One region of the Nonomuraea sp. bgisy101 genome, then DNA from elsewhere that is predicted to be linked to it. Evidence: riboswitches for the same ligand, from Rfam matches in the RefSeq annotation. Region 1 holds a riboswitch; each other region holds the start of a gene.

Region 1 (10,285 bases):
AGCCGCTGTGCAGCGCGGGTCAGGTTCCCCTCTTCCGCTACCGCGACGAAGTAGCGCAACAGCCGAGTGTCGACGTCCATGCCGCCAGGCTATGGAAGCAACTATTGGACGAGGACGCGGGGCTCTCGCGAGAGTTGACCGTGAAGGGGAACACCAGTTCGCAGGCTTCCCCCGTAGCGCGACCTCTATCCCACGGAAGTGCCCATGTTCACGGCCTATGTCGTCGTCACCGTGCTGGCCGCAGCGGCCAGCGCCTACTCAGCACTCAACCACTTCATCCGCCCCAGGTGGATTCTCGACAACATGACCAGGTACGGCGTGCCGCATTCGTGGCTGCCCCCGCTGGGCGCCCTCAAGGCGGCCGGCGTGGTGGGACTGCTCGTGGGCATCGGCGTGCCCGCGATCGCGGTCGCGGCGTCAGCCGGGCTCATCCTGTACTACCTCGGCGCCGTCGTGACCATCCTGCGCGCCCGTGTCTATACGCATCTCATCGCCCCGCTGCCGTTCCTCCTGCTGGTCGTGGGCTCGCTGGTGCTGCGCCTGACCGCGTCCTGAGCGAGCCCACCGGCGCTCCCTCGGGTACGCCGCCTGGCGCGGGCGCGCACCGGCCGACGAACCGACCCGCGCGCGGCACCCGGCCACACGAGCGAGGGGAACGAACGAACCGCGACGGCGGCCGGTCATGCGGGACCCTTGGCGCGGCCGGACGCGAGGGCGTCATGCGGGACCCTCGGCGCGGCCGGACGCGGGGGAACGGGGGGCCCGGCGGGGTGAGGTGGGGTGCGCGATGGGGCTCGGGGGCGCGTCTTCGGGCGGAGCACGACGCAGGGCCCGCGCGGGAAGTCCCGCGCGGGCCCTGGGAGAACCTTGCGCTAGTTCTGGATCGGCTCCGCGATGGCGGCGGCCGAGTCGGGAACGCGCGAGGCGGTCTCGCCGGTGAAGGTGAACTTGGCGTTGTCACCCTCGCCTTCGATGTCGACCTTGACCACCTGGCCGGGACGCAGCTCGCCGTACAGGATCTTCTCCGACAGAGAGTCCTCCAGCTCGCGCTGGATCGTACGGCGGAGCGGACGGGCGCCCATCACCGGGTCGTAGCCGCGGTCGGCCAGCAGCTGCTTGGCGGCGGGCGAGACGTCGAGCCCCATGTCGCGGTCCTTCAGGCGCTCGTCCACCTGGGTGAGCATCAGATCGACGATCTTGATGATCTCCTTCGGGGTGAGCTGGTGGAAGACCACGATGTCGTCGACACGGTTGAGGAACTCCGGCCTGAAGTGCTGCTTGAGCTCTTCCTGGACCTTCGACTTCATCCGGTCGTAGTTGGACTCCGCGTCGTTGGACTTCGCGAACCCGACCCCGATGCCCTTGGAGATGTCCCTGGTGCCGAGGTTGGTGGTCATGATGATGACCGTGTTCTTGAAGTCGACCACCCGGCCCTGGGCGTCGGTCAGGCGACCGTCCTCCAGGATCTGCAGCAGCGAGTTGAAGATGTCGGGGTGGGCCTTCTCGATCTCGTCGAACAGGACCACGGAGAACGGCTTGCGCCGCACCTTCTCGGTCAGCTGGCCGCCCTCTTCGTACCCGACGTAGCCGGGCGGGGAGCCGAACAGCCTGGAGACGGTGTGCTTCTCCATGAACTCCGACATGTCCAGCATGATCAGAGCGTCTTCGTCGCCGAAGAGGAACTCCGCCAGAGCCTTGGACAGCTCGGTCTTACCGACGCCCGAGGGGCCGGCGAAGATGAATGAGCCGCCGGGACGGCGCGGGTCCTTCAGACCGGCGCGGGTACGCCGGATGGACCGCGACAGGCCCTTGATGGCGTCGTCCTGGCCGATGATCCGCTTGTGGAGCTCGTCCTCCATGCGGAGCAGGCGCTGGGACTCCTCCTCGGTCAGCTTGAAGACAGGGATGCCGGTGGCGGTGGCCAGGACCTCGGCGATGAGCTCCTGGGTGACCTCGGCCACGACGTCCATGTCGCCGGCCTTCCACTCCTTCTCGCGGCGCTCGCGCTTGAGCTGGAGCTGCTTCTCCTGGTCGCGGAGGGCAGCCGCCTTCTCGAAGTCCTGCGCGTCGATCGCGGACTCCTTGTCGCGGCGGACGTTGGCGATCTTCTCGTCGTACTCGCGCAGGTCCGGCGGCGCGGTCATCCTGCGGATGCGCATCCGGGAACCGGCCTCGTCGATGAGGTCGATCGCCTTGTCGGGAAGGTAGCGGTCGCTGATGTAGCGGTCGGCCAGCTGCGCGGCGGCCACCAGCGCGTCGTCGGTGATGGACACGCGGTGGTGCGCCTCGTAGCGGTCGCGCAGACCCTTGAGGATCTCGATCGTGTGGCTGAGCGAGGGCTCGGCCACCTGGATCGGCTGGAAGCGGCGCTCCAGCGCGGCGTCCTTCTCGAGGTACTTGCGGTACTCGTCAAGAGTGGTGGCACCGATGGTCTGCAGCTCGCCGCGGGCCAGCATCGGCTTGAGAATGCTGGCGGCGTCGATCGCGCCCTCCGCGGCGCCCGCGCCGACGAGCGTGTGGAGCTCGTCGATGAACAGGATGATGTCGCCGCGGGTGCGGATCTCCTTGAGCACCTTCTTGAGGCGCTCTTCGAAGTCACCGCGGTAACGGGAGCCGGCCACCAGCGCGCCGAGGTCAAGCGTGTAGAGCTGCTTGTCCTTCAGCGTCTCGGGGACCTCGCCCTTGACGATCTTCTGCGACAGGCCCTCGACGACGGCGGTCTTGCCGACGCCGGGCTCGCCGATGAGAACGGGGTTGTTCTTGGTCCTCCTGGAGAGGACCTGCATGACCCGCTCGATCTCCTTCTCACGGCCGATGACCGGATCCAGCTTGCCCTCACGGGCCGCCTGGGTCAGGTTGCGGCCGAACTGGTCGAGCACCAGGGAGGTGGAAGGCGCGGACTCCTGCGGGCCACCCGCGGCGGCCGGCTCCTTGCCCTGGTAGCCGTGGAGCAGCTGGATGACCTGCTGCCGCACACGGTTGAGATCGGCTCCAAGCTTGACCAGCACCTGAGCCGCCACACCCTCACCCTCACGGATGAGCCCGAGCAGGATGTGCTCGGTGCCGATGTAGTTGTGACCCAGCTGCAAAGCCTCACGGAGCGACAGCTCAAGAACCTTCTTGGCCCGCGGGGTGAACGGAATGTGCCCCGACGGAGCCGATTGGCCCTGGCCGATGATCTCCTCGACCTGCTGACGCACACCCTCAAGGCTGATGCCGAGGCTCTCCAGAGCCTTGGCGGCTACGCCCTCACCTTCATGGATCAAACCAAGAAGAATGTGCTCAGTGCCGATGTAGTTGTGGTTGAGCATCCTGGCCTCTTCTTGGGCCAAGACGACAACCCGCCTTGCTCGGTCGGTGAACCTCTCGAACATCTCGTCGCTCCTCACAGAGCGGTCAGTCAGGCCGGTAAATCCGGTCCCGTCCTCCCGCATGCTAGCCCTGGCTCGGCGAACCATGCCTCTTGCCGCTGACACGCTCTATAGCAGAGACGTTCCCCGAGAGCAGGGCGTTCACCCTCCATCCAACTACCTACTGGGGGTGCTGTGTTCCCGATACGCCGCAAGCGAACGACGTTTAGCGCGCCGGCCACTGGCAGCGCGACAGACCCGGTTTTCACGGGCAAACACGATCATGCGCTTATGGCGATCTCCGGGGTTCTAGGCGATCGGCATAAGCGCATGATGTCAGTGGGCTGCTTCGTACTTCTCCACGATCGCGGAGGAGATGCGGCCCCGCTCGCTGACCTGGAGGCCGTGGGCCTTGGCCCACTGCCGAATCTCGGAGCTCTTCTCACGGCTCATCGAACGCGCGCCTCCGCGTACCCGGCGACGGGCCGCAACGGCGCCCGACTTGCGGGCCGACGACACGAAAGGCGTCAGCGCGTCCCTCAGCTTCTTGGCGTTAACATCGCTGAGATCAATCTCATAGGACGCTCCGTCAATGGCGAAGCTGACCGTCTCATTGGCCTCGCCCCCATCGAGGTCATCGATGAGAATCTCCTGGATCTGCTTGGCCATCTACGGAATCCTTTCCCGGAGCATTGTTTCATTCGCCTGCCAAACATATACCCGGAAAGGCGACGAGACAATTCAGCGCTTCGCGGATTCCCTGACTACTGGGTCAGATCCGGTTCCCGGCGGACCCGTCCTGTTTGGACGGCGCCCGGCGGCTCATTCCGCTCCACTCCGCCTCATGGGGTTTGTGGGAGACGCGCCCTTTATGCACAAGCCGCTCGGCGACGGGCGCGGCGCGGCTGTTGTCGACTCTCCGACCCGACGATAGCGCCCCCAAAGAGGGCGACCACCAGGCGGGGGTGTGCCACCTAGCCTAATGCCAGTCTCTCCAGAGTTCTTACCCGATCGCCCGGAAAATCCTGAAAAATCGGCGTCTGGGGGTAGATGCACACTTCAGTGAGGGTCTTTGATCACCAAGGAACCCGCCCATCTGTCGTGCAACCCCCGTTGCAAGGGCTTGTCGATCAAGATAGACAGCCCGACGGCGAACACCAGGATTCCCACTACGACATTGACTCCCGGAATCTCCGCCAGGGCGATGGGCCCGGGATAGAGGATCGCGCGTTTCGCAAGGTCCCCCGGCGACAGCCGGCGGCCCGGCGCGCGCTCCAGCCTAATCTTCATGATCGCCTTCCCGAAGGTACGGCGGCGCCGGTAATGAGCCAGGCAGTCATAGCCCGCATAAGCCAACCCGACGACGAGCCAGGCGAACAAGCCGGGCAACCAGTCGCCGTACACCTCAAGAAGCCCTACAGTTCGCAACAAACCCCAGGCCGCGATGAACAGAATGTAATAGAAGACCCCGATGACGAGGGCCTCAATGCTTCGCGCGACGAGCCGTTCCCACCAATCAGCCGGTACGGCCCGCACTCCCGGCGGCGGCGCGACCATAAGGCCCATTCTGTACGCCCGCCGACGGCGATTACAGGGCCAAGACGCGAAAACGGGGGCCGGCGTCCAGCCGGCCCCCGTTTTTTAAGTGTCCGCTTACTTGATCTTCACGACCACGGTTCCGCCGACCTTGTCGGCGAAGGTCTGCTGCAGCGGCTTGTCCCAGAGCTGGGAAGCGGCGTTGACACCGATCGCGGCGAACGAGAGAAGACCGCCCACCACCGGCACCACCTGAAGAATGACGCCGCCCCAGGTGACACCCGCCCGCTTGAGCGCGGCATCGCCGGACAGTCCGCCCGGAGTCAGAGCACCGCCAACCGGGACGATCTTGATGCCCATGACCATCTTGCCCAGCGTCTGCCCCTTGGCCTTGGTCATCAGGTACTCGTAGCCAACGTAGAACAGCGTCGCCAGGACCGCCGCAATCGCCGACGCCGCGAACCCGCTCAGCCCGCTCGTCGCACCGGTGCTGAGGTTGTAGCTGGCCACGAAGAAGATGGCGAGGATGAGACCCAGCACGAACCAGAAGATCCCGAAGATCACACCGTCGACGATGCGGGCGACCAGGCGCTGCCACCACTCGGCGAGCGGGGCGGGCGCGCCGGGCGGCTGCACCCCTGCCGGCGCCCCGTAGGGCTGGCCGTAGCCGGGCTGCCCGTACGCGGGCTGCTGCTGGCCGTAGCCGGGCTGGGCGTAGGGCTGCTGCTGGCCGTACGGGGACTGCTGGCCGTAGCCGGGCTGCGACTGGCCCTGCTGGCCGTAGTCGGGCTGACCGTAGGAAGGCTGCTGGCCCGAGGACGGCTGCTGCTGCCCGTAGCCGGGCTGCTGGCCGTAACCAGGCTGCTGCTGCCCATAGCCGGGCTGCTGCTGGCCGTGGCCGGGCTGGCCGTACTCGGGCGGCTGGCCCGAGGATGCCTGCTGACCGTAGCCCTGCTGCTGCCCGTAGTCGGGCTGACCGTAGGAAGGCTGCTGGCCCGAGGACGGCTGCTGCTGCCCATAGCCGGGCTGCTGACCGTAGGAGGGCTGCTGCTGCCCATAGCCGGGCTGCTGCTGGCCGTAGTCAGGCTGGCCGTAGGGCTGCTGCCCCGAGGAAGGGGCCTGCTGCCCGTAGCCGGGCTGCTGGCCGTAGGAGGGCTGCTGCTGGCCGTAGCCGGGCTGCTGACCCGAGGACGCGGCCTGCTGGCCGTAGCCCTGCTGCTGGCCGTAGCCGGGCTGGCTGTAGCCCTGCTGACCATAGCCCTGCTGCTGCTGGCCGTAGCCCTGCTGCTGGCCGTAGTCGGGCTGGCCCTGGGACGGCTGACCGTAGCCGCCGCCTTCATGGCGGTAGCCCACGATCGTCACGTCAGGATCGGGCTGCTCGCCCGGGCGTCCTGCGTTCTGCTGACCGTATCCGGAATTGTCATCAGGTTGATCCTGCGGATACGGCGGCTGTCCGGTGCTCACCGTGTCACCTCGCTTCGATGGCGCATGTGGCACATGTCAGGACACATGCTTGCTGTTGCCCAACGTATCGACATGAGTATCAACAATCACCTTTCCTCTTGGTCAACGCCATAGTCAACTGCTTCCAGATGGAGCAGCATCCTGGTGTTGCCAAGGGTGTTGGGCTTGACATGCTCCAGATCCAGAAACTCGGCCACACCCTCGTCGTAGGAGGCCAGCAACTCGGCGTAGACCTCGGGTGACACCGGTGTTCCCTGGATCGGGACGAAGCCGTGCCGGGCGAAGAAGTCGACCTCGAACGTCAGGCAGAAGACCCTGCGGAGCCCCAGGTCACGGGCCGTTCCCACCAGCGCGGTAACAATACGGTGACCGATGCCTGAACCTTTGACGGCGGGGTCGACCGCGACCGTGCGAATTTCGGCGAGGTCCTCCCAGAGCACATGGAGCGCGCCGCAGCCGACGACCTGGCCGCCGCGCTCGGCGACCCAGAACTCCTGGACGTCCTCGTACAGCGTGACCGTGGCCTTTTCCAGCAGCTTGCGGCCCGCGCCCGCGTAGATGTCGACCAGGCGCCTGATCGACCTGACGTCCGGCGTGCGGGCTCGCCGTACGACGATCTCGGTGTCCTGCATTGTGCGCTCGACGACCTGCTCCATGGCCCTTCAGCGTACCTAGCTCGTTTCGGCCCACCCTTAACTACCGTCACATGACGCACTGTAGCGAGGCGGGCACGCTATGCATCTCTGCACGACAAACCCGACAAACCTTCGCGAAACTCAGTAAAGGCTTTGCAATCCCCTGGTCGATCGGGCTTTTGCGTGATCTACCCGTGATCCTTTGGATGCGCATCCTCTACTGGATTGGCAGTTCTGGTTGAGCACGAACCTTGCTTGCACTAGTGTCCACCGACGATGTCCCCCACGCGGCCAGGCGTGGAGACACGCCTAATCCCCCACAAGGGGAGCCGGGGACCCGCCGGCGGCCGCCCAGCCGTCAAGGGGTGAATCCGAGCTCGGGCTCGGTAGGGCTGCTCCGGCCCGAACCCGTCAGCTAACCCGGTCGGCGACTACGAGAGGAGCTGGTTGGTGAAGCGCAGGCGCATCCGCGAAGGGGAGTCGGCGGGCGAGCACGCCCGCCCCCACGAACCCGGTTCCCGCCAGAAGCGGTTCGCGATCCTGGGCGCCGCGATGGCCGTTCTGGTCCTCACCACGCCTCTCGGCTCGGCCATGGCCGACCCCAAGCCGTCGCTCAGGGAGCTCTCCAAGCAGGTCGAGAAGCTCCACAACGACATCGAGACGCTCACCGAGCAGTACAACGGGCAGCGCGAGAAGCTCAAGAGCGTCAAGAAGTCCGCGGACAACGCCAAGAAGATCCTGGCCACCAGCGAAGCCGATCTGGCAGCCAAGCGCGCCAGGGCCACCCTCCTGGCCGAGAGCACCTACATGTCCGGCGGTTTCACCGACGGCCTCGCCTTCGCCAACGCGACCGATCCCGGCGCCTTCCTCGACGCCGCCGCCACCTCCTTCGCCATCAACCAGCAGCAGGGCCAGGAGGTCAAGGAACTCGCCGAGTCCATCGCCGCCGCGGAGAAGGCCAGGGCGACGGCCAAGACGCGCCTGGCGGAGGTCCAGAAGCTCGTCGACGACCTCGGCGGCAAGCGGGACAAGATCACCTCGATGGTGGCCAAGGTCGAGAGCAGCCTGTTCAGGCGGGCGATCGGCGAGGCGGGACGGCCCGGCACCCGCGCCACCAAGGTCAACCTGCCGATCATCGGCAGCGGCAAGGCGGCGGAGGCCGCGCGCTGGGCGCTGACGCAGCAGCTCAAGCCGTACGTGTGGGGGGCCGAAGGTCCCGGCTCCTACGACTGCTCGGGGCTGGTCATGGCCGCCTACCAGCGCGTCGGCATCAGCCTGCCGCACTACACCGGCGACCAGTGGACCGCGGGCACGCACATCACGCGCGAGGAGCTGCGCCCGGGTGACCTGGTCTTCTTCTACAGCGACCTGCACCACGTGGGCATCTACATCGGCGGCGGGATGATGGTGCACGCGCCCCAGACCGGCGACGTCGTCCGGATCGCCACGATCGGCAACAGGCCCTTCGCGGGAGCCGTCCGCATCGCCGACTAGTAGCCGGGAGCCGCTCGCGCCGGAACCGGATGGAGGCCGTACGCGAGACGCAACCGCGCCGGCTAGATGAGTCTTCGGCGCGCCGCCCAGGCCACCGCCTCGATCGCCGTGGCGACGCCGATCCTGTCGCAGATGACCCGCAGGCGGCGGCGGACCGTGCGACCGCTGATCTCCAGCGTCCTGCCCACGCGGTCGACCGTGACGCCCTTGGCCAACTCCGCCAGGAGTTCCAGGTCGTCCTGGCTCAGCACGACTCCGTCGTCGGTGAGCACATCCATCGGGAGCCCTCCCCCCAACAGCACAACTCGGCGACGTCTCGGCCCGAGCAAGCTGCTCGTCTCGCAGACGGTAAACGCATACGGGAAAGGTCGTCAAGGTCGATTCGTGCGGCGCTTGACGGCGGCTATTGACTTGATCGTTTCTATATGAAGAACTCGCATGGCGTGTGGTGCGTAGAACGGTCCACAACCGCCTAACAGGAAACTGTCCTTATCCGGAATTTCGCCCCGATTGTTCGCCGTCCCGTTGGGCGTCATAGTGTTCGCGGGGGAGCTCGACATCCTCGATGTGACTCTCGGCCCATTCCTTGATCGCCGCCATGAGTGGCAGCAGGCTCGTTCCGAGTGGCGTCAGCCGATAATCGACCCGCACCGGCACCGAGGCGGTCACCGTTCTGGAGGCCAGGCCGTCCCTTTCCAGTCCGCGAAGCGTCTGGGTCAGCATCTTCTGACTCACACCCGCCACCGTCCTGGCGAGATCGCTGTAACGCAGCGGCCCATTGGCGAGAGCCGTGAGCACCAGACTGACCCATTTGTCACTAAGCGCGTCGAGCAGCTTCCTTGAAGGGCACTGCGCGATATAGGCGTCATAAGCCTGCTTGGCCTCGGCGCGGCGCTCGGCCGCCGTCATGGTCGCCAACGGGGCTCCTTCGGGTGGGTTACGCACTTCCAGGTGCCTTCTTACCAGAAGAGAGCAGCTCTCCCTAGGGTCGGCGGCATGACGACAATGCGTGCGCTCATCGGCGGTTCAGGCTCGCCCGAGCTCATCGAGGCTCCGATCCCTCAGGCGGGCAGCGGCCAGGTGCGAATCAAGGTGGCGGCGGCGGGGGTGAACCTGTTCGACCTCGCGGTCGCGGCGGGAACCCTCGTCGACTACGGCGTCGCCCGCAGGCTCGCCTCCTACGGGCTCGGCTTCGACGCGGCAGGCGTGATCGACCAGGTCGGCGAGGACGTGGCCTTCACGCCCGGCCAGGAGGTGATCGCCCTCGTCGGCCGGCTGGAGCTGCCGACCAAGGCGCAGGCGGAGTACGTGGTGGTCGACGCCCACGCGGTCGCGCCCGCGCCGCAGGGGATCTCCGCCGTCGAGGCGGCCACGCTGCCGCTCAACACGCTGACCGCGTGGCAGGCGCTCGACAGGGCGCGGCTGGACCAGGGCAGGACCGTGCTCGTCACAGGCGCCGCCGGCGCGGTCGGCGGGTTCGCGGTGGAGCTCGCGACCGCCCGCGGCCTGCGGGTGGTGGGCGCGGCCGGGAGGGACGACGAGGAACTGGTGCGGGGCTTCGGTGCGGAATGGTTCGTCCCGCGCGAGGAGGACCTCGGGGAGGGCGTCAGGCGGCGGGTGCCCCACGGGGTGGACGCCGTGATCGACGCCGCGGTGACCGGCCTCGCGGGGCTGAACGCTCTACGCGACGGCGGCACCTTCATCACGCTGACGGCCGGAGTGGCACCCGTCGCGCTGCGCGGGACCGACGTGGCGACCGTGTTCTTCAGGGAGGAGCCGCGCCAGCTCGCCGAGATCGCCCGGCTC
Region 2 (10,285 bases), on a different contig from region 1:
ACCTGTTCGAGGTCAACGTGTACGCACCGGCCCGGCTGATCCAGCTCGTCCTGCCGCAGATGCGGCGACGACGATCGGGCACGATCGTCAACGTGTCCTCGATCGGCGGCGAGCTCGCGCTCCCGCTCGGCGCCTGGTACTACGCCTCCAAGCACGCCCTGGAAGCCTTCTCCGACACGCTCCGCATGGAGACCGGACAGTTCGGCATCGACGTCGTCGTCATCCAGCCCGGCATCATCAGGACCGATTTCGAGGCCGCGACCGCCCGGCAACTGCGGGAGATCTCCGGAAACGGGGCCTACCGGCAGATGGCCGAGGCCATGGCACGCGCCGCCGAGGTGTCGGTGAGCGCGAGCGACCAGGCATCGGACCCCGGCGTCGTCGCGACGGCGATCAGGGAGGCCGTCGAGTCGCCCCGGCCTGACACCCGCTACGTCGTGGGCTGGCAGGCCGACAATCTCCTCAGCCTCAAGAAGTCCCTCCCGGACCGCGAATTCGACGCACGAGTGACCCTCCCCGCTTCCTGAGCGAACCGTCGCCTCCTCGCCATGCGCAAAAGACCCGCCATCGGAGAGAACCCATGACCCCTGCCATCGCCACTGCCGGACTCGTCAAAGTTTTCGGACCGGCACGCGCCCTCGACGGGCTCGACCTCACCGTACGCACCGGCGAGGTGCACGGCTTCCTCGGCCCGAACGGGGCGGGAAAGTCGACCACCATCCGCATCCTGCTGGGCCTGATGCGAGCCACCTCCGGCAGCGCCAGGGTGCTGGGCGGCGACCCCTGGGCGGACGCCGTCGCGTTGCACCGGCGGCTGGCGTATGTGCCGGGCGATGTGGAGCTGTGGCCCAACCTCACCGGAGGCGAGGCCATCGACGTGCTCGGCCGCTTGCGCGGCGGGCTCGACAACAGGCGCAGGGACGAGCTGATCGAGCGGTTCGAGCTCGACCCGAAGAAGAAGGCGCGGACCTATTCCAAGGGCAACCGCCAGAAGGTCGCCCTCGTCGCCGCCCTCGCCGCCGACGTGGAGCTGCTGATCCTCGACGAGCCCACGAGCGGGCTCGACCCGCTGATGGAGGCGGTGTTCCAGCAGGTCGTCGCCGAGGCGAAGGCCGCCGGGCACACCATCCTGCTGTCCAGTCACATCCTCGCCCAGGTCGAAACCCTCGCCGACCGGGTCACCATCATCAGGGAGGGGAAGGTCGTGGAGTCGGGGACGCTGGCGCAGATGCGGCACCTGACCAGGACGACGATCGTGGCCGAGACCGCCGCACCGGTCAGCGGCCTCGACCGGCTGCCCGGCATCCACAACGCGAAGATCGAGGGCGGCGGCGTGCGGTTCAGCGTGGACACCGAACACCTCGACGCGGCTGTCCTGCACCTCACGAGGTTCGGCATCCACTCGCTGGTCAGCCACCCGCCGACGCTGGAGGAGCTCATGCTCCGGCACTACGGGATCAAGGAGGCGGCATGACCGCCACGGTCTCCCCTGCGCACAGCCGTACCGGATCGAGAGCGGCGAGCGGCCACCTGACCGGCACCGGCGCCATGGTACGGCTGGCGCTGCGCCGCGACCGGATCAAGCTGCCGATCTGGGTGCTCGCCATCACAGTCCTGGTCCCGCGCTTCTACTACGCGGCCACCACCGCGGTCGTCCCGACGCCGGAGGCCCTGGCCGAAGCCACGGAGCTGATCCAGGTTTCCTTCATGAGGGTGCTCGCGGGGCCCTTCTTCGACGCCGAGGCCGTCACCACGCAGAAGTACTTCCTCGCCGCCTACTGGGTCGAGTTCCTGCTGGCCGCCGCGCTGATGAACATCCTGCTCGTCACCCGGCACACCCGGGCAGAAGAGCAGACGGGCCGGGCCGAACTCATCCGCGCGGCCGTCGTCGGCCGGCACGCCCAGCTCACCGCGGCGCTGATCGTCGCCTTGCTGGGCGATGCCGCGCTCGCGGTCTTCACCGCCGTCGCGGCGATCAGCATCGGGTTTCCCACCGGCGGCGCGCTGCTGTTCGGCGCTTCCCTCGCCGCGGCCGGGCTGGTGTTCGCCGCGGTCGCCGCGGTCACCGCACAGCTCACCGAGTACGCCAGAGGCGCCGGCGGGCTCGCGGGCGCGGTGCTCTTCGGAGCGTGGATTCTCCGCGGTGCGGGAGCGATGCAGAGCCAGGAGGGCGGTCCGCTGTTCTGGCTGTCGCCGATCGGCTGGTCACAGCAGGCCCGGGTGCTGGCCGGCGATCGTTGGTGGCCGCTCGGTCTTTCCGCTCTTCTCGCCGGGCTCCTGGTCGCGGGCGCCTACGCCCTGGCGAGCCGCAGAGATCTCGCTGCCGCCTTCGTGGCCCCACGTCCCGGCCGGGCCACGGCGCCTTCGTGGCTGCGCTCGCCGTTCACGCTCGCGCTGAGGCTCCAGCAGGGGGCCATCGGCTGGTGGGGAGCCGCGTTCGTCACCGTGGGACTCGTCCTGGGCGGCATGACCGGTGGAATGTCGACCACCGCTCTCCCCATCTTCGCCGGGGCGGACTTCGGGCGGGCCTGGCTCAGCCTCATGGTGTTCACCGGGTCCCTCTACACCGGCGTCTTCGCGGTCCTGTCGGTTCTCCGGCTCCGGGCGGAGGAGGTGCGCGGCCGTCTCGGTCCAGTGCTGGCCGGGCCGACCGGCAGATCGACGTGGCTCGGGTCGTCCCTGCTGGTCTCCGCGCTCGCCGTGGTCGTCCTGCTGGCGGTGTACGGTCTCGCGCTCGGCGCCGGCGCCGCCGCGTCGAGCGGCGACCCCGCCCTCGCGGGCGAGGTCGTCCGGGCATGCCTGCTCCGCATCCCGGAGGTGCTGGTGCTGCTCGCCGTACCCGCCGCGCTGCTCGGGCTCGCCCCGCGGGCCATCAGCGCGGCCTGGGTCGTGCTCGTGTACAGCGCGTTCGTCCAGATCCTGGGGCCCTACTGGAGGGTGCAGGGATGGCTGGTGAACACGTCGGTGCTGTCCCACCTTCCCTGGCACCCGTTGGGGGCGTTCGCCCCGGTGGCCACGGTGGTCCTGGTCGCACTCGCCGCGGCGCTGACGGCCCTCGGTCTGTACGGCATGCGCCGCCGCGATCTCACCACGGGCTAGGCAGGGGATCGCCGCCGCCGAGGAGCCACAAGGTCGTCGCCGGCACGAACGCCGGACAGCCCCGGCGGGTCGGCGAGCGTCCATGGCTGTTCGATGGTCACGCGAGGGCGCCGTCGTCGAGCGCCCGCGCGGCTTCGACGGGCGCGTAGGCGGCGAGCGCGGCCACGAGGCGGCGGATCTCGTTCAGGGCCGTGCGTGGAAGACGAGCGAAGCGGGCGACGTCGAGCTCGTTGGCGATGGTGAGCACGGCGAAGTCGACGAGGTCGGCCTCATGGATCGGCGTGATGTCGCCGGTGAAGCGATCACGGACGGGAAGCGGTTGGCGCCCGAGGCCGCGGTAGGTGTGGGATCGGTTACAGGCGCCATAGAGATAGACGAGCGACTCGGCATCGGACCCGATGACGCGTTCGAGCCGTCGCCGCTCCGTCGTCGCCATGAGCGCGTGCGGGAACCCGTCGGTGCCGTAGGTCGCGTGGCAGATGGCGGCCAGCTGGGTGCGTGGCGCGGCGGACCACGCCACGGTGAGGGCGTGCACCCTGTGCAGGTGGGCGAGCAGCGTTCCACCTGGGTGGTCGAGCCGGTCGGCGCCCAGCGAGCGTTGCAGCGCGAAGGCACGACGGGCGGTCGTCCCGGTGGCGAGCCACGTCGACGCGCGGTCCGCGACGATGCGGGCGAGCTCATCGGGAGCATCACGAGCTACCAGGTGACCTGCGGCAGGCACCTGAGAGACCGTGACCGCAGGGTTGGCGGCGCGGAAGCGCTCCACCTCAGCGTCGATGAGCGGTGAGCGCGGCCCGCCACGAACGAGCAGGATCGGCAGCTCGATCTTCGCGGCTGTCGCCAGAAGCTCGGGACCGCGTTCGAGGATGTCCTCGACGAGCTCGGCGTGGATGTGGCGGAGGCCACGGGCATCGAGCCAGGCGCGAACCCGATCGGGATCGGGATCGGGTACGACGTCGACGAGTACCAACCCGGCGACATGTCGTGCCGCGCGTGGGTCGGCGAGGGACGCGATGGCGGCCAGCCCGCCGAGGGAGGCGCCGACCACGACGACCGGTGCCGGCTCTCGGCAGATCATCGCGGTCACGTCCTGCTCGATGGCCCGCAGCGTCGTTGCCCGTCCCGAGCTGTCGCCGTGACCGCGCAGGTCGAAGGCCACGGTCCGGAGCCCGGACAGGGCGAGCGCCGCCGCGACCGGCGTCCACACACCGCGACGTTCGGCGCCGGCGTGGAGCAGGATGACGGTCGGACCGATGCCGGTGGCCGTGCCTCGCAGCGTTACGTCTCCTCGGGCGAGGGTGACTTCGGTCATCGCTGGTCGGAGCCCGGCTCGTCCCGGCGCCTGCCGCCAGGGACGGCACCGAATCGTCGAGCGAGGCCCTCACGGGAGGCCGGAACCTCGTTCCCTCGCGACGTCGTGAGGTCGACCACAGGCATGTCCGCACCCCTTACCTTGAGCTGTCAAGGTACGATACGACCCGCTGCCTTGGCCGGTCAAGGTAAGGTTGGAGTCGTGGGGACACGCCGTACACGAAGACCGCCTGAAGAGGCTCGCCGGCTGATCCTCGACGCCGCGGCAGCGCTGCTCGCCGACGGAGGCGTCGCGGCGGTCCAGGTGCGTGCCGTCGCCGCCCGGGTCGGCATGACCGACGCCGGCGTGACACACCACTTCCAGAGCCGCGACAACCTGCTGCGCGAACTGCTTCGACACGGTGGACGCCAACTGAGAGCCGCTGTGCAGGACGTTCTCTCGTCGTGGCTGGAGCAGGGCGCCGACCTCCTGGAGCTCGTCGAGTCACTCGCAGGTCTGTACCGGCAGGGCTACGGCGAGCTGGCGGTCGCGCTGCATGCTGCGGGCTGGCGAGAGCATGGCGACGGGATGCTGAACCCGCTTGTCGACGCACTCCACAGGCTCCGGCCGTCCGCGGCTTCGATCGAGGACACGCGGCTCGCGGTCGCGGCCCTCCACCAAGCGATGGCGATGGAGCCTCTCTACGGGAGTGCCTTCCGCCGCAGCGCCGGCCTCACCGGCGTCGCGGCGAGCGACCCGACCGCGCAGCTGCGCTGGTGGACGCGCCAACTCCACCTCGCGCTCGACCTCGAACCGTCCCCGCTCCGACATGACCGGGGACGCTGAGTCAACGGACGCGGCTGGGGCGCGGATCGAGCCGGTTCCGCCTGCTGGCGGTCGGTGTCGCACCTTGCCGGCTCGGTGCTGCGATCACCGCGCGTACAAGCTCATCGTGAAGGCCGACTGGGACAACATCTGGAACGACGGCTGGGGGTCGATCGCCGACGCGTAGCGGATCGGGCAGGAGCGAGTGTGGAGTATTTGCCCCTTTTGTGCAGTTTGGCTATTTTTAGTGCATTGTGCAGCGAGCCGTCGACTCGTCCGTTGCCATTGCATTGCCCGGACCGCGCGTCTCCTGAGGCTCATCCGCAGGACGACACTCGGCCGCCGAATCCGTATCCACGGAACCGGGGACCCACTTCCCTTGGGGTGAATCGAACGCCGGCTCAGCCGCGTCCGTAGGGCACTTCCCAGCCCGAACCCGTCAGCTAACCCGGTAGGCGGCATGGAAGCTAGGAGCACAACCCCTTCATGCCCACGTACCTCAAGAACCGGCTGGGCCGCGCGCTGCTCGGCGTCGCCATCACCGCAGGCGCCGTGACCGCCGTCGCCCCTGTCGCACAGGCCGCCCCACCGGCCGGTTCGGTCGTTTCACCGGCCCCCCGTGCCCACGTTCCCGCCCCCTCCGCTGACGCCCCCGCGGTGCTCGGCCGTGCCGCCCATGTGATCGACGCCAAGACCAGCAAGGTCTACTTCAGCAAGAAGGCCGATCTTCGGGTCCCGGTGGCCAGCATTACCAAGGTGATGACCGCCTACACCGTGTTGAAGCAGGCCAAGCCGACCGACGTGGTCGAGGTCACCGCCAAGGACGTGCGTTACGCGTCGAGGGGCGGCGCCTCGGTGGCGTACCTGCGCGCCGGTGACCGGCTCACCGTGGAGGACCTGCTGTACGCCCTGATGCTGCCCTCCGGCGCGGACGCCGCCCACGCGCTCGCCCGCACGTACGGGCCTGGTGTCGACGCGTTCACGGCGAAGATGAACGCCAACGCCCGCGAGCTCGCCATGAAGGACACGCTGTACGTCAACGTCGACGGGATGCCCACCAAGGGCGGCGGCTACTCCACCGCACGCGACCAGGTGCGGCTCGCCCAGGCGGCGCTGAACAACCAGTTGATCAAGAAGGTCGGCTCCACCCGGCACCGCTCGATCCCTGAGACGGCGGAGCACCGCGCCTACTCCTGGCGGAACACGAATCGCCTCCTCCGCACGCCGGGCACCATCGGCCTGAAGACCGGATTCACGCGCGCCGCGGGCTACACCCTCGCCTTCGCCGCCGACCGGGACGGCCGTCAGCTGGTCGGCGTGCTTCTGGGAGAGAGCAGCTCCAGCCGCCGCTTCGAGACCGCTCAGGCGCTCCTCGACTGGGCGGCGACCAGCAGGCAACCCTGACAACTCGACAGCAGCTTAACCGGCGGCCTGCAGCTGGAATTGCAGGTCGGAGGCGCCTGGCGACTCCAGGACCGAGACCGCGATCAGGCCGGCGGCTGCGGCAAGGCTCTCGAATCCTGAGCGGGTGTACCAGTGCAGTACCCAGGGGCGGTCCACGACGGTGCTCTCGCCGTCGCGGCACCGCTCGTAGCGCAACACCGTCGTCTGCGTCCGCGCGGAATCGCTACGCTCCTCGGACACCACCGAGACCCGCAACTCTGCACCGTCGTCCGCTGTAGCGGTGCGCACCCGGCCGATCCGTTCGGCAGGTGTGGGCGATGGGACGAACAGCGGCACCAGGGCGGTGCCGCCCACGGCGAGATGGTCGCGGATGCGGTGAAGGGCGGCCAGAGCGATGGAGTCGTCGGGGAGCAGGTTGAAAGTCGGCCCGGCAAGAAAGATCGCACGGTAGCGGCGTGGCAGATCGAGCGCCTCCATGCGCTGGTGGTAGACGACGACATCGACGCCTTGCTTCCGCGCCCGGTGACGGCACCGCTGCAGCATGTCCGCCGAGGAGTCGACACCCTCGACGTCGAGGCCGCGCCGACGCAGGTCGAGCAATGGATCGCCGTCCCCGCACCCCAGCTCCAGAGCCGGGGAACCAGCCTCTTGGACGAACGCCGCGTAGGGCTCTGGATCTTGGGCCACGGACTTCAGCGGCCCGTATAACTCGGCGACGATGCCTGTATAGAAATCAGCAGGATGCACGCCCGCACCTTACGCTTCAGCCGAATGCCCGGCGACATCATTTCCGGCGTCTCGCCACCCGCTCACCACGACGACGTCTCAGTGTTCGTGGTCGCGCGGGTTTGCGTTCGAGCGCGCTCGAAACCATAGCGTTCTCGCCATGACGACACAGACCTGGATCATCACCGGCGCGTCCCGCGGTTTCGGGCGCGCACTGGCGGAGTCGGCGCTCGCGGCGGGCGACAACGTGGTGGCGGCGGTGCGCCGGCCCGAGAGCGTGGCCGACCTGGAGGCCGCGTACCCGGACACCTTCCTGATCGCGAAGTTCGACGCCCGAGACGTCGCCGCGGCCGCGGACCTCGTGCAGGGCACGCTCGACCGCTTCGGGCAGGTGGACGTGCTGGTCAACAACGCGGGCCGGGCCGTGGTGGGAGCGGTTGAGGAGGTCAGTGACTCGCGGTTGCGCGAGCTGATGGAGCTGCACCTGTTCGGCCCCGCGGCCCTCGTCCGAGCGGCGCTGCCGGCGATGCGGGGCAGGGGCACGGGGACGATCGTGCAGATGAGCAGCCAGGGCGGGCGGATGTCGTTCCCCGGCGTGTCGGCGTACTCCGCGTCGAAGTTCGCCCTCGAAGGCTGGTCCGAGGCCCTGGCAGGGGAGGTGGCGCCGTTCGGGATCCGCGTGATGATCGTCGAGCCCAGCCGGTTCAGGACCGACTTCAACGCGGCCGACGTGCTCGAGTTCGCCGAGGCGTCCGAGACCTACCGCGACCTGCTCGCCGCCGTCCGCGCGGACATGGCGGGGACCGACGGCCTGCAGGAAGGCGACCCGGCGCGGGCGGCCGAGATCATCGTGTCCCTCGCGCACAGTGACGAGGTGCCGCTGCGGCTGCCGCTCGGGCGCGAGGCGGTCGAGCGTATCTCGGGTGTCTACCGGCGTGGCCTGGAGCAGGTCGAGCAGTGGGCCGAGACCGCCCGCAGCGCCGACTTCGAGGGCGTCCCTGCGTCGGTCCGGCCGATCTAGGCCGGCTGCCATGGCGGCTCGACGTGCTGCTCGAACATCGCGACACCATCCGCCGTCGGATCCGTGAGCTGACCCTCTCCCTCACGGCGGTCGAGTACAAGATCACCACGTACGATGGGCGAGGCCCCGCATGCGGTCACACCCAGCCCCGCTCGCGCGCCGTCAACGCTGCTTGTGCGCGGTTGCCGGCATCGAGCGCACACAGCAGGTCCGCTATGTGCCGGCGGTAGGTGCGCAGCGACATGCCGGCCCGCTGGGCGCCCACCTCGTCCTTGCTCACGGTGCACATGCAGGTCAGCACACGCTGCTGCGTCTCGGAGAGCCGGGTGATCCGCCCGGCACCGGGGGCCGTCAGCGTGGCGAAGTCCGTCGCCGCCGCCCACAGCCTCTCGAAGAGGCTGACGACGCCGCCCACCAGGGTGCTCTCCTCGATGAGAAGGGCACCCCTGGCGGTGTCGTGGACGTCGATCGGGAGCAGCGCCGTGTGGCTGTCGTAGACCAGCATCTGGTGCGACAGTTCGTTCGCGACCCTGATCTGCGCACCGTCGGCGTGCAGCTTTCGCAGATGGCTCAGGGTGTGCGGATCTTCCAGGGCGGTCGTGCGCACGAGATTCCTGATGCGTACGCCGCGCCGCAGACAGCGGACGTCGACGGGCCGCCTGTGCGTGATGTTCTCCTGCGGCAGCGTGTCGTAGGGCTCGGCCGCCAGTACCTCTTCCTGGGCGCTGAAGGCGAGTTCGTCGATGTGGGCGCGTACCTCCCGCGGGTCTTCCAGCCGGCGGAACGTCACGCCCGCGCCGTCGGCCGTCTCGGAGAGCTCCGGCAGCGGGTCCTGCCGGTCGCGCTGCAGCGAGCGCAGTATGGGCCAAGGGTTGGTGAGCTGGCGTATCGTCCGGTACATCGAGGCCAACTGCTTCTCCATCAGACGGGGCACGGCCACACCGGGCTCTGTCGCCCACGTGCTCTCGTCGTCCCCGTGCAGGAGCCGCAGGTCACGCAGGCGCGAGATCGCCTGCGTCGCTCCCCCCTCGCCGAAGGGGAACATCCCGTGGATATCGTGCGCGGGTGTGCGTGGATTGCGCAGGAAGTAGCGGTAGACATCCTCCTCGGCGCCGCTCAGGCCGAGTACGGACATGGTGCGGCCCTGCATGTCTCCCCCCGCGAGTTCGGTCCCGGTGCCTGGTGACCACGGAGCACAAACTAGCCGGGAAGCAAACAAACCAAGTCTCACGGGAGTCTCACAGTCTCAGCGGAGGGCGGCAGACCGCTTTCCCGCCGCGTCACACAGACGAGGACGTGTTCGCCGTGTGCGGCGATGGCCGTTCGCCGGAGAATGCAAGGAGATCTGATGGGAGAAACACGAGCCGCCGGGCCGGCGCCGCGGGTGAGTCCGGACGTTCTGCGGGAGGCACTGGACCGGCATCCGCTCGTCAACCTCACCGGCCCCCTCGGCATCGGCAAGTCCCGACTCGTGTCGAGCCTGGCCTCGGTGTCGGTTCTGGATCTGTCGCAGCCGGACGCCCTGGAGGCCGTACCGGCCGCGCTCGCCGAGGACACCAGGGCACCGCTGGCCCTCGACAGCGCGGACAGCCCGGACGCGCTTTCCGCGCTGGAAGCCGTGCGGGCGCGGCGACAGCAGGACGGCAGGCCGGTGCTGGTCGTGAGCAGACGCTCGCTGCTGGCCCACCCGAAGTGGACCCTGTCGGGGGCCACGGTGCTCAGGGTTTCCGCATGGGAGGACGAGCGGATCAGGAAGCTGGCAGCGGACGCGCAGCTGCACGCCCCGCAGAGCCAGGACCTGGTCGTCCGCCTCGCCGCAGGCAATCCACTGATCGCCGGCGCGGCGTGCAGGGCGCTGCACGCGGGTGCGTCGCCGCACGTTCCGGGGACGGTGGCCGATCAGATCACTCAGGAGATCA
Region 3 (10,285 bases), on a different contig from region 1:
GGAGGCGCGCCGGGGCCTGGTGCTCGACCCGCGCGACGCGATCCTGCCCGCGGGCGTCAGGACGATGGTCGACTACCCCTACGCGTGGGCCGGGATCTACCGGCGCGCGCTGGGTGACCTGCTGCGCTTTCCAGGGTCGCTGCACACGGCCGAGGACAGGCCGTGGATCTGGCGCCTGCACAGGCAGGCGGCCTCGTTCGGCGTGGTGTCCCTGGCCGGGCTGTTCTACCGCAGGGGCGTGTCGGGGTCGCTGACCCAGATCGGCGACGAACGGCAGCTGCACTTCTTCGACGCCTTCGAGCTCGTCTTCGAGGACCTGGAGCCCGAGTTCGCGCCGAAGGCGGTGCGCAACTTCTGCGCGCTGTTCGCCCATCACCTGGAGATCGCCGACAGGTTCACGCCCGAGCTGCGGCGCCGGTTCGAGACGCGGGGCGCGGCGATGGTGCGGGCACTGCCCGCCGAGCTGGTGGCCGACGCCGTGCCGCGCATGTCCGTCGAGCGCGAGCAGACGCTGCGCGCGCTGCTGCCTGAGATCCCCGCCGGTGTGCGGGTGCGGAGGGAGGAGCCGTGACGCGGGTTTTCTACGCCTCGACGCTGTTCGGGGCGATGTCGCTGGCGGCGGCGATCGACGCCGGCCACTTCGGCGAGGGCGGGCGCAGGCTGCTGATCGTCTCCACGAACACGGCCGTCCCCGAGGTGTCCACCCCCCTGGACCAGACGCCGGGGTTCGCGGCGCTGCGCTCCCGCTTCGACGAGGTGCGTTCGTGGAACGAGCTCATCGCGCCGCTGCACCCGTCCGACTGGAAGGCGCGCATCATCGAGGTGCCGATGATGAGCCGGCTGATCAGCGCGTCGCTCGGGCTGGACACGGTCGAGGAGTTGGTGCTGGAGTCGATCGCGGTTCCGCCCGCGCGCACGATCGCGGGGCTGGTGCGCGACTGCCCCATCACCGTCTACTCCGACGGGCTCATGAGCTACGGTCCCACCCGTGACCCGCTGCCGGCCGAGATCTTCCGGCGCGTCACCCGCCTGCTGCACCTGGACCTGGTCCCCGGGCTGAGGCCGCTGCTGCTCTCGGAGTACGGCGTGCCGGCCACCACCCTGTCGCCGGAGTCGTTCCTGTCGGTGGTCGGGCAGGTGGCGGGCACCGCGCCCGACATGATGGCGGGCGAGGCGATGATCCTCGGGCAGTACCTGTCCTCGCTCGACATCGTCACGCCCGAGGAGGAGCACGGCCTGCACGAGGCGATGCTGCGCGGGCTCGTCGCGCGCGGGCACAGGAGCGTGGTGTTCAAGCCGCACCCCGCCGCAGGCCGCCGCCACACGCAGTTGCTGCGGGCCTGCGCCGACGAGCTGGGGGTACGGCTGGTCGTGGCGGGCGAGAGCGTGCCGGCCGAGGTGTGCTTCGCGGCGCTGCGGCCCGCCCTGGTCGTGGGGTGCTTCTCGACCGGTCTGGTGACGGCTTCACGCTACTTCGGGCTCGAGGTGGCGACGCACGGGACCTCGACGGTGCTGGAGCGGCTCTCGCCGTACGAGAACAGCAACAGGATCCCGGTGACGGTCGTCGACGCGCTGCTGCCCTGGCTGACCGCCGACGGGGCGCTGCAGGCGCCGCCGCCGGTGGAGATCTCCGACCTGGTGGGGGCGGTGGGGTACTGCATGCAGAGCGAGGCCTACCCCGAGCTGCGGCCGGTCGCGGAGGCGTTCATCGCGGGGCACGGCGTCGGCCGCTACTTCAAGCGGCAGCGGTTGGGGGCGATCGGGCTGCTGCCGCAGGGCGAGCGCCCCGGCACGCTCGGCCGCATCCGCCGCCGCCTCTCGCGCACCCTCGGCTGATCCGCCTCCTGCCCCGGGTGCGGGGCCGCAGGACCGGGTACGACCACAGGCGCACACGAGGAGAGGGGCGCCTGAGATGGTCCACGATCTGCTGGTCAGGAACGCCGTCCTGGTGGCGACCTGCGACGACGACAGGCGAGAGCTGGCGGGCGGCTGGGTCGCCGTCACCGGCGGCCTGGTCAGCGGCGTGGGCGCCGGCGAGGAACCGCGAGCTGTGGAGATCCTCGACGCCTCCGGCTGCCTGGTGACCCCCGGGCTGGTCAACACCCATCATCACATCTACCAGAACCTCACCAGGTCCTACGCGCCGGTCGTCAACGGCAGCCTGTTCGAGTGGCTGACCGGCCTGTACCCGCTGTGGGCCGGCCTGGACGAGGAGGCGAGCTACCTCTCGGCGTGGGTGGGCCTGGCGGAGCTGGCGCTGGGCGGCTGCACGACCTCCACCGACCACCTCTACGTCGCGGGGGACGGCGACCTGTGGTCGGCGGAGATCCAGGCGGCGAGGGAGCTGGGGTTCAGGTTCCATCCGACGCGCGGCTCGATGAGCCTGTCGGTCAAGGACGGCGGCCTGCCGCCCGACTCGGTCGTGCAGGACGAGGAGGAGATCCTCGCCGACAGCGAGCGCCTGGTGAAGCTGCACCACGACCCCTCCCACGGGGCGATGGTGCGGGTGGCGATCGCGCCGTGCTCGCCGTTCAGCGTCAGCCCCTCCCTGATGCGGCGGGCCGCGGAGCTGGCCGAGTCCCTGGACGTGCGGCTGCACACCCACCTGGCGGAGGATCCCGACGAGGACGCCTACTGCATGGAGCGGTTCGGCAGGCGGCCGGTGGAGCAGTTCGAGGAGGTCGGATGGCTGACCGGCAGGTCGTGGGTGGCGCACTGCATCTACCCCTCGGACGGGGAGATCGCCAGGCTCGGGGCGGCGGGTGTGGGAGTGGCGCACTGCCCTTCGTCGAACATGCTGATCGGCGGAGGCGGCTTCGCGCCCGTCCGCGAGTTCAGGGCGGCGGGAGTGCCGGTCGGGCTGGGATGCGACGGCTCGGCCTCCACCGACTCCGCCTCGCTCTGGCTCGAGGCCCGTACGGCGCTGCTGCTCGGCCGCCAACGGCTCGGCCCCACGGGGATGACCGCCCGTGACGTGCTCGACCTGGCCACGCGCGGCGGCGCGGCGTGCCTGGGGCGCTCCGGCGAACTCGGCGTGCTGGAGCCGGGCGCCGTGGGCGACCTGGTGTGCTGGCCACTGGAGGGGCCGGCCTACGCGGGCGCGCTGACCGACCCGGTGGAGGCGTGGCTGCGGTGCGGGCCCGCCTCGGCCAGGCACACGCTGATCGCGGGCCGGGCGCTCGTGCGGGACGGGCTGCTGACCGCGCAGGGCGTGGAGGACGTGCTGCGCCGGCACCGGGCGGCCGCCGCCAGGATGCAGCGGCTCGCCGGCTGACGCTGGGGCGTCAGGTGAACGACCTGATGTAGCGGCGGACCTTGCGCTTGGCGCGGTAGCCGACCCGCAGCACCTGGGGTGGCACCTCCACCCGCAGGCGGGCGCGGCGCCGCGCGGCCACGTGTTCCGGCCCGTCGAGCAGGGACCGCGCGGGCGTGCGCGGCCCGATGACCAGCGCGGTGAGCAGCGCCACCCAGTCGCTGCGGCCGGCGGGGTGGAAGTAGTTCTCCGCGCACCACCCGGGCGAGGGCTCGCGGAAGGCGCCCTCCGCCACCTCCTGGAGCGTGCCGAGGACGCCGCTCCCCTCGAACACCAGGTTGATCATCTCGGCGCTCACCCCGAAGTCCGACAGGACCAGCAGCGGCACCTCCTGGGCGATCGCCTCCAGCGCCGCGGTGGAGCTGACGGTGACGAACCCCGCGGCCTGGGCCAGGTGCTCGTGCATCGGCCCCGCCGCGAACCTGACCGTGCCTTCGATGCCGAGCTCCCGCCACAGCCGCTGGTAGTGGTAGCGCTCGTTGTGCGTCTGGCGCTCGTCCTCCAGGGCCCGCAGCTTGACCACGACGTCCAGGTCAGGCCGGGCGGCGGCGAGCGCCGCCAGAGAACGCAGGATCAGCTCGCGTTCCTCGCGCCGCCCCGGCACCTTGGCCTGCGTGGCGAAGACCACGCGGTTGCCGCCCTCGACGGAGGGGACGTCGCGCAGGAAGGGCAGCCTGGCCAGGCCCACCGCGCCGCCACCGCCGAGCCGCGCGGCCAGCTCACCGAACTCGGCGACCTCCCTGCCGCTGTGCACGACGAACAGGTCACAGCCGCTGCGGAACAGCCAGGCCTTCTCGGTCGCCGGCACCGAGATGCCGGGCAGTCCTGTGACGAAGACCGGCCTGGGTCGCAGGCCGTCGAACACCTCGGCGACCAGCACGTCCACCACGGGGCCCGTGCACGCCACGAGGATCGCGTCGGGACGCAGCCGCTCCGCCGTACGCCTGAGGGCTCTGGCCGACAGGACCGGGACGGTCGAGGCCCTGGTCCCCGCCACCGCGGCGGCGATCTGCTCGGGCGAGGGGGTGATCGGGGTGCGCACGACCGCCAGTTCTGTCACGCAGTCGGCAGGCAGGTCGTCCAGGAGGCTGGCCGCCCACTTCAGGTACGAGTCGGAATCGGCCAGGGCCAGGACCTTCAACTGGGTACTCCCGTGAACATCTGCAGGTGCGAACGGAGGGAAGGCGCCGCGCGGCTGGTCCACCAGTCATCGGGCACGTGCACGGGCTCGACGGCGACGCCGCGCGGGGAGAGCAGCACCCGCAGCGAGCTGATCGCGGTCGAGGGAAGGCTGACCACACGTTGTTCGGCCGACAGGCCCCGCAGCGTCAGCTCGGCGGGGACGCCGGGGGCGTGGACGGTGATGCCCGGCCGCTCGCGGATGACCGCCAGGTCGATGGGGTCCTCGCGGCGGTGGGGGTAGTAGGCCAGCGGCTCCCGCTCTGCCAGCTCAGTCAGCCAGCGCAGGTAGCGCTCGCGGTGCACCAGGCCGTTCCTGACCAGGGAGGTGCCGAGGACGACCGTCCGCTCGGAGGGGCCGGGCGTGCTCATCGGCTGACTGCGCAGCCAGCCGAAGTCGTGGCGGGCCAGCTCCACGCCCGCCTGCCCGACGGCCGCGGCCAGTTCGCCCTCCACGGGAAGGGCGGTGAAGACGGAGAGCGCGCCCCTGCGGGCGGTGGCGCGCAGCCTGCGGGCGGCCAGGTGGCCGAGCGTGTTCCGCCACGTGCTCGGGGTGGCGCGCGCCCGCAGCAGCGGCTTGACAGGGCGGGCCGACAGCAGTTCGAGCAGCCTGATCGTGGCGAGACCGTCGTCGACGATCACGACGCGGCCCGGACGGATCATGACCCAGCGCAGTTGGACCCTTCCGGAGAAGGCGTCGCCGACGGCGTTGAGCCTGCGTGGCATGCGCTCGCTGGGCTTGGCGAGCTCGAGCCCCTCTGGCAGGTCGAGCGTGACCAGCTCACGCCTGGTGGCCGCGAGCGGGCGCAGCCCGGCGCGTGGCACCACCAGCGTCCGGTCTCCCAGCAGCCCGGCGTGGTGGGCCTCGACGGCGCAGAGCATCTGTAGTGGCGACTCCACCCAGGCCACGGATTCCTGTTCGTTCACGACACGCGCAACGGTAGGACGCCCACTCGAAGCGCCAGCTAACGCGGAGTGAACAATGGAGGCATGAACATGAACTCGCTGCTGCTCAACACAGACGGCGTTCAGATACCGCAACTCGGCTTCGGCGTCTGGCAGGTGCCCGACGACGAGGCGGAACGGGCCGTGTCAGCCGCGATCGAGGCCGGCTACACCAGCGTCGACACGGCCAAGCTGTACTACAACGAGGAGGGCGTCGGCCGCGCGATCGCCGGCTCGAGCGTGCCTCGCGAGAAACTGTTCATCGCCACCAAGCTGTGGAACAACGAGCACGACAGGGCCGAGGCCGCCTTCGAGACGAGCCTGTCGAAGCTCGGCCTCGACTACCTCGACCTGTATCTCATCCACTGGCCCGTCCCTTCCCAGGACAAGTACGTCGAGGCGTGGCAGTCGCTGGAGCGGCTCTACAGGGCGGGCAGGGTCAGGGCGATCGGCGTCTCGAACTTCACGATCGAGACCCTCGAGCGGCTCATGAACGAGACGGAGATCGTCCCCTCGATCAACCAGATCGAGCTGCACCCCCACTTCCCTCAGGCGGAGCTGCGCGCCTTTCACGAGGCCAACGGCATCCTGACAGAGGCGTGGAGCCCGCTCGGCCAGGGCAGGGGGCTGCTCGACGACCCCGCGCTGGCCACGCTGGGCCACAAGCACGGCAAGTCGCCAGCCCAGATCGTGCTGCGCTGGCACATCCAGCTCGGCAACGTGGTGATCCCCAAGTCGGTCACCCCCTCGCGGATCAGGGAGAACATCGACGTGTTCGACTTCACCCTCGACGCCGAGGACATGGCGGCGATCGGCGCGCTGAACAGGGGCACGCGCCTCGGTCCCGACCCCGCCACCTTCGACTGGATGGGCTGACCCGCCCGTCGGCCACGGCCTGCGCCCCGGGCGCGGGCCGTACGCGTGTCCGGGGTGATGGGAAGATCGATCACCGATAGAGAGGACTCTCATGCGTGACTTGGGTTGGGGAATCGCGGCCACGGGCGGGATCGCCAGGACGGTCGGCGCGGTCATCGCCGCGGAGCCCGGCATGCGGGTCGCCGCCGTGGGCTCCCGCGACCAGGGCAGGGCCGCCGAGCTGGCGGCGACGCTGGGGGCCGAGTCGGCCTACGGCTCCTACGCGCAGCTGTGCCAGGACCCGGCGGTGGACGTGGTCTATGTGGCCACCCCGCACGCCCAGCACCTGGAGGTGGCCGAGGCGGCCATCGCGGCGGGCAAGGCCGTGCTGTGTGAGAAACCTCTCACGGCGAGCCTGGCCGACGCCGAGCGGATGGTGGACCTGGCCAGGCAGGCTGGCGTGTTCCTCATGGAAGCGATGTGGATGCGCTTCAACCCGCTGATCAGAGGGCTGCTGACCGAGGAGCGGTTCGGGGCGCTGCGCTCTGTGCAGGCGTCGTTCGGGTTCGTCATGCCGTACGAGGAGCGGCATCGGCTGTGGGATCCCGCGCTGGGCGGCGGAGTCCTGCTGGACCTGGGGATCTACCCGTTCGGGCTGGCGCAGCTGCTGCTCGGCGAGCCGGCTGAGACGCATCTCACAGGATCGCTCGGTCCCTCGGGCGTCGACGCCGAGGTGGGGGCGCTGCTGACCTACGAGGGCGGGGCGCGGGCGCTGCTCGACACGTCCCTGCTCAGCCCGCTGGCCAACACCGCGACCGTGGTCGGGACGGAGCTGCGGGCCGACATCGCCGCGCCGTTCTGGGCGCCGCAGCGGATCCTGCTCTCAGGGCCCGGCGTCGAGCCCGAGGAACTCGTCCTTGACCCGGCCATGAACGGCTACGCCGAAGAGGTGCGCGAGGTACGGCTGGCACTGGCCGAGGGCAGGACGGAGAGCGCGATCATGCCGTTGGAGGAGAGCCTGGCGATGATGCGGATGCTGGAGGACGCGCGGATCAGGCTAGGCGCTCGCTAGCGCGGGCGGCGGCCTCCTCGTGCCCCGACCCCGCGGCCATGAGGAAGTGGGCCCGGGCCCGCTCCGGCCTGCCCTCCCTGTCCTCGAGCAGGCCCAGGTTGAACATGGCGCGCGGGGCCGCTTCCGGGTGGCCCGATTCGACAGCCTTGGTGTACCACCGGCGCGCGACCTCGGTGTTGCCGCAGCAGTCCTCCAGGACGCCGAGGTTGAACTGCGCCCTGGGTGTGGCGGCCCTGCCGTACCAGTGGCGAGCCTCGTCGAGATGGCCGCTCTCGTCCTCGATCAGCGCCAGGTTGAAGGCCGCCCGCTGGGCGGCCGCGGGATGACCCGATTCGATCGCCAGGAGATACCATCGCCGGGCTTCGTCCGGACGGTGTCCGTCTTCCCGCAGCCCCCTGTTGAACAGGTCCTGTGGCGACATGTCCTGACCGTAGATGATCGACGGACCTTTATCAATTTGTAAGCTACTTGCCTCATGTATTACCTTAGGCTCACTCAAGGCATAAACCGGGCAATCCGGACATTGCCAGACATTGCAATCATCACAGGTTCACCTGTGACCGCTGAATCCGCACCACGCGGAACCGGGGACCCAATCTCTCTGGGGTGAATCGGCACATCGTGCCGTAGGGCAGCTTCGCGTCCGAACCCGTCAGCTAACCCGGTAAGCGGCAGGAAGCTAGCAAGGAGTTCCCCTTCACATGGCAAAGCACAGCCGTAGCCGTGCCCCCAAGCTCAACTACGCGCATGCCGCGCTGGGCGCAGTCGTCATCGCCGGCGCGCTCGTACCCACCCAGATCGCTCAGGCCGACAAGCTCCCGCTTGCCGACAGCCCCCGGGTAGCCGCCCTCGCAGGCGCGCCCAAGGAGGACGCGGCCAGGGTCAGCGCCGCCGGCAAGGCTCAGACGAAGGCCATGCCGAGCGCTGCCGCGGTTCTGGCCGAGGCCAAGAAGCAGATCGGTATCAAGGAGAACGCCGCGGGCGGCGGCACCAAGTTCCAGAACTGGTACGTCAACTCGCAGCGCGCCAGGGAGACCGTCGCCAGGGACGGCGGCAGCGTCACCGCCTACGCCAACGCCGCGTGGTGCGCGATGTTCGTCTCCTGGGTCGGCGAGCAGACCGGCGCCCGTCCGCAGGTCGGCTGGGACGCCTACACCGTGGCTCACGCCAAGTGGTTCAAGGCCAACAAGCGCTGGGGCCAGACCCCCAAGCCCGGAGCGGTCGTCTTCTTCTCCTGGAGCGGCAGCAAGAGCCTCGACGACATCAACCACGTCGGTTTCGTCGAGAAGGGCAACGGCGACGGCACGATCTCCACGATCGAGGGCAACACCGGCAACGGCGTCGTCGAGCAGCGCGTCCGTCCCACGTCGCAGGTCGTCGGCTACGGCTACCCCACCTACTCGGGCTGACGATTCCGCCGCACTCCCCCGGCCCTGTTGCCAGGTCGGCCCGATGATCGAACCACGACTCATCGGGCACGTCTCCTGGTAACGGGGGCCCACCACGGGACCCGGGGCGGCCGCCGTCAGGGCCCTCGCCACGCGGGGCGCCTCGGCTCTCCCGCTTTCCAGCGGCGGGCCCCCTCCCCCCACCGCACGTGCCGTGTCCTCCCCCGGCCTTCCCCCCCGACGACACGCGTCCGGTCGCGGCGGGTCCAGGACACCTTCCCCTCCCGTCTCCGGCTGCCCCTGACCGGCGTCTCCGGCCAGGTCCCCCCTCCGTCGAACCCCTTTCGATGCGGTCCAGCGGCGCGCCGCGTCCGTCGCGGCCACCGCGTCGCCGATCCAGGCGTCCCGGCGCTCACGAGCGTCGAGTCAAAGGACCGTCGAGCCAGAGGAACGTCACGCCAGAGGACATCGCGTCAGAGGAAAACGGCGCGGCCGAACCGGGTCTCAGCCGGTCTTCCCCCTGTGGTGGGCAGCCGGACGACCCTGAGCACGCCGATGAGGATCAGGGCGAACCCGACGACCTGGCCGAGCGGCGGCCATGTGCCGCGTGCCGCGTAGACGTAGGCGAACCCGGCCACGGTCTCGACGTTGATGAGCATGCCCGCGGCCGTGGGCGACAGCCGGGCCGAGGCGACGTTCCACAGGCCCGTGGCCGCCCACGACACCACGACACCCAGCACGAGCACGGCGACGACGAACGCGGCCAGGTCCGGACTCTCCCCGGACGGGCCGGAATCGGGCGACAGTTCGCCCGACAGCGCGGCCACAGGAAGGCCGGCCAGCGTGACGACCCCCGTGCCGAGGCCGATCACCGTGGACCAGCCCCCGCCCGGCACCTCGGGGTGGCGGCTCAGGAAGCGCGCGTTGGCCAGCCCGTACCAGGTCCACAGGAGGACGGCGCCCACGGCGGCCAGCAGGCCGAGCACCTTCAGCCCGAGCGGCCGGTCCTCGGTGGGGGCGGCCCCACCCAGCTCCAGCGCGTTCACCACGGTCAGGCCGATCGCCACGAGCGTCACCGGCATGACGAGCGAGCGCCACCGGTAGGCCCCCGACAGCGCGTTGCCGAGCAGTGCCACTGTGACGGGGATGCAGCCGATCACGATGTCGGTGACCGGCGCGCCGACCAGCTCGATGCCGACGACGAGCAGCAGGTAGTACAGGACGTTGCCCGTCAGCGCGAACGCCAGGGCCACTCGCCAGTGCCGCCGCAGCAGGCGCCACAGAACACGCCCGCCGAAGGCGAAGAGCACCAGGGAGACCAGGCCGTAGGCCAGGTACCTGCCGACCGTCACGGCCACCGGGCTCCAGCCGGGCAGCAGCACCGGTATCAGGAAGGCCAGGCCCCAGATGAGGCCGGCCACCGTGCCGGCGGCGGAACCCACGGACTGTTCCCGCCGGGTGAGACCTCCCATGCGCTCCCCTCCTTCCCTCTTCCGCTACCCAGGTCAGCGGATGGCCGCCCCCTGCTGAGCG

What was found. A riboswitch is a leader RNA that binds a small molecule or an ion and turns the genes downstream of it on or off. The one in region 1 is predicted to bind cyclic di-AMP.
Region 2: it holds a riboswitch for cyclic di-AMP, as region 1 does, so the genes downstream of both, AC3EO4_RS34415 (D-alanyl-D-alanine carboxypeptidase family protein) here and AC3EO4_RS07380 (C40 family peptidase) in region 1, are expected to answer to the same signal.
Region 3: it holds a riboswitch for cyclic di-AMP, as region 1 does, so the genes downstream of both, AC3EO4_RS51050 (CHAP domain-containing protein) here and AC3EO4_RS07380 (C40 family peptidase) in region 1, are expected to answer to the same signal.

The regions. Positions count from the first base shown of each region.
Region 1 covers NZ_JBYITD010000003.1:239,788-250,072, forward strand. Annotated here, with positions in the region: gene AC3EO4_RS07345 (LysR family transcriptional regulator) at 1-80, opposite strand, end outside; gene AC3EO4_RS07350 (DoxX family protein) at 205-555, shown strand; gene AC3EO4_RS07355 (ATP-dependent Clp protease ATP-binding subunit) at 873-3,374, opposite strand; gene AC3EO4_RS07360 (histone-like nucleoid-structuring protein Lsr2) at 3,687-4,019, opposite strand; gene AC3EO4_RS07365 (RDD family protein) at 4,410-4,907, opposite strand; gene AC3EO4_RS07370 (RDD family protein) at 5,004-6,350, opposite strand; gene AC3EO4_RS07375 (amino-acid N-acetyltransferase) at 6,437-7,006, opposite strand; cyclic di-AMP (ydaO/yuaA leader) riboswitch at 7,282-7,430, shown strand; gene AC3EO4_RS07380 (C40 family peptidase) at 7,436-8,479, shown strand; gene AC3EO4_RS07385 (LuxR C-terminal-related transcriptional regulator) at 8,542-8,757, opposite strand; gene AC3EO4_RS07390 (winged helix-turn-helix transcriptional regulator) at 8,969-9,388, opposite strand; gene AC3EO4_RS07395 (NADP-dependent oxidoreductase) at 9,476-10,285, shown strand, end outside.
Region 2 covers NZ_JBYITD010000021.1:155,814-166,098, forward strand. Annotated here, with positions in the region: gene AC3EO4_RS34390 (oxidoreductase) at 1-527, shown strand, start outside; gene AC3EO4_RS34395 (ABC transporter ATP-binding protein) at 581-1,474, shown strand; gene AC3EO4_RS34400 (ABC transporter permease) at 1,471-3,099, shown strand; gene AC3EO4_RS34405 (alpha/beta fold hydrolase) at 3,197-4,411, opposite strand; gene AC3EO4_RS34410 (TetR family transcriptional regulator) at 4,613-5,236, shown strand; cyclic di-AMP (ydaO/yuaA leader) riboswitch at 5,546-5,688, shown strand; gene AC3EO4_RS34415 (D-alanyl-D-alanine carboxypeptidase family protein) at 5,702-6,619, shown strand; gene AC3EO4_RS34420 (class I SAM-dependent methyltransferase) at 6,635-7,366, opposite strand; gene AC3EO4_RS34425 (SDR family NAD(P)-dependent oxidoreductase) at 7,506-8,366, shown strand; gene AC3EO4_RS34430 (hypothetical protein) at 8,503-9,516, opposite strand; gene AC3EO4_RS34435 (hypothetical protein) at 9,715-10,285, shown strand, end outside.
Region 3 covers NZ_JBYITD010000053.1:22,678-32,962, forward strand. Annotated here, with positions in the region: gene AC3EO4_RS51010 (glycosyltransferase family 2 protein) at 1-571, shown strand, start outside; gene AC3EO4_RS51015 (alpha-2,8-polysialyltransferase family protein) at 568-1,836, shown strand; gene AC3EO4_RS51020 (8-oxoguanine deaminase) at 1,913-3,274, shown strand; gene AC3EO4_RS51025 (DUF6716 putative glycosyltransferase) at 3,285-4,454, opposite strand; gene AC3EO4_RS51030 (hypothetical protein) at 4,451-5,419, opposite strand; gene AC3EO4_RS51035 (aldo/keto reductase) at 5,489-6,313, shown strand; gene AC3EO4_RS51040 (Gfo/Idh/MocA family protein) at 6,405-7,364, shown strand; gene AC3EO4_RS51045 (tetratricopeptide repeat protein) at 7,345-7,785, opposite strand; cyclic di-AMP (ydaO/yuaA leader) riboswitch at 7,916-8,050, shown strand; gene AC3EO4_RS51050 (CHAP domain-containing protein) at 8,066-8,773, shown strand; gene AC3EO4_RS51055 (DMT family transporter) at 9,226-10,224, opposite strand.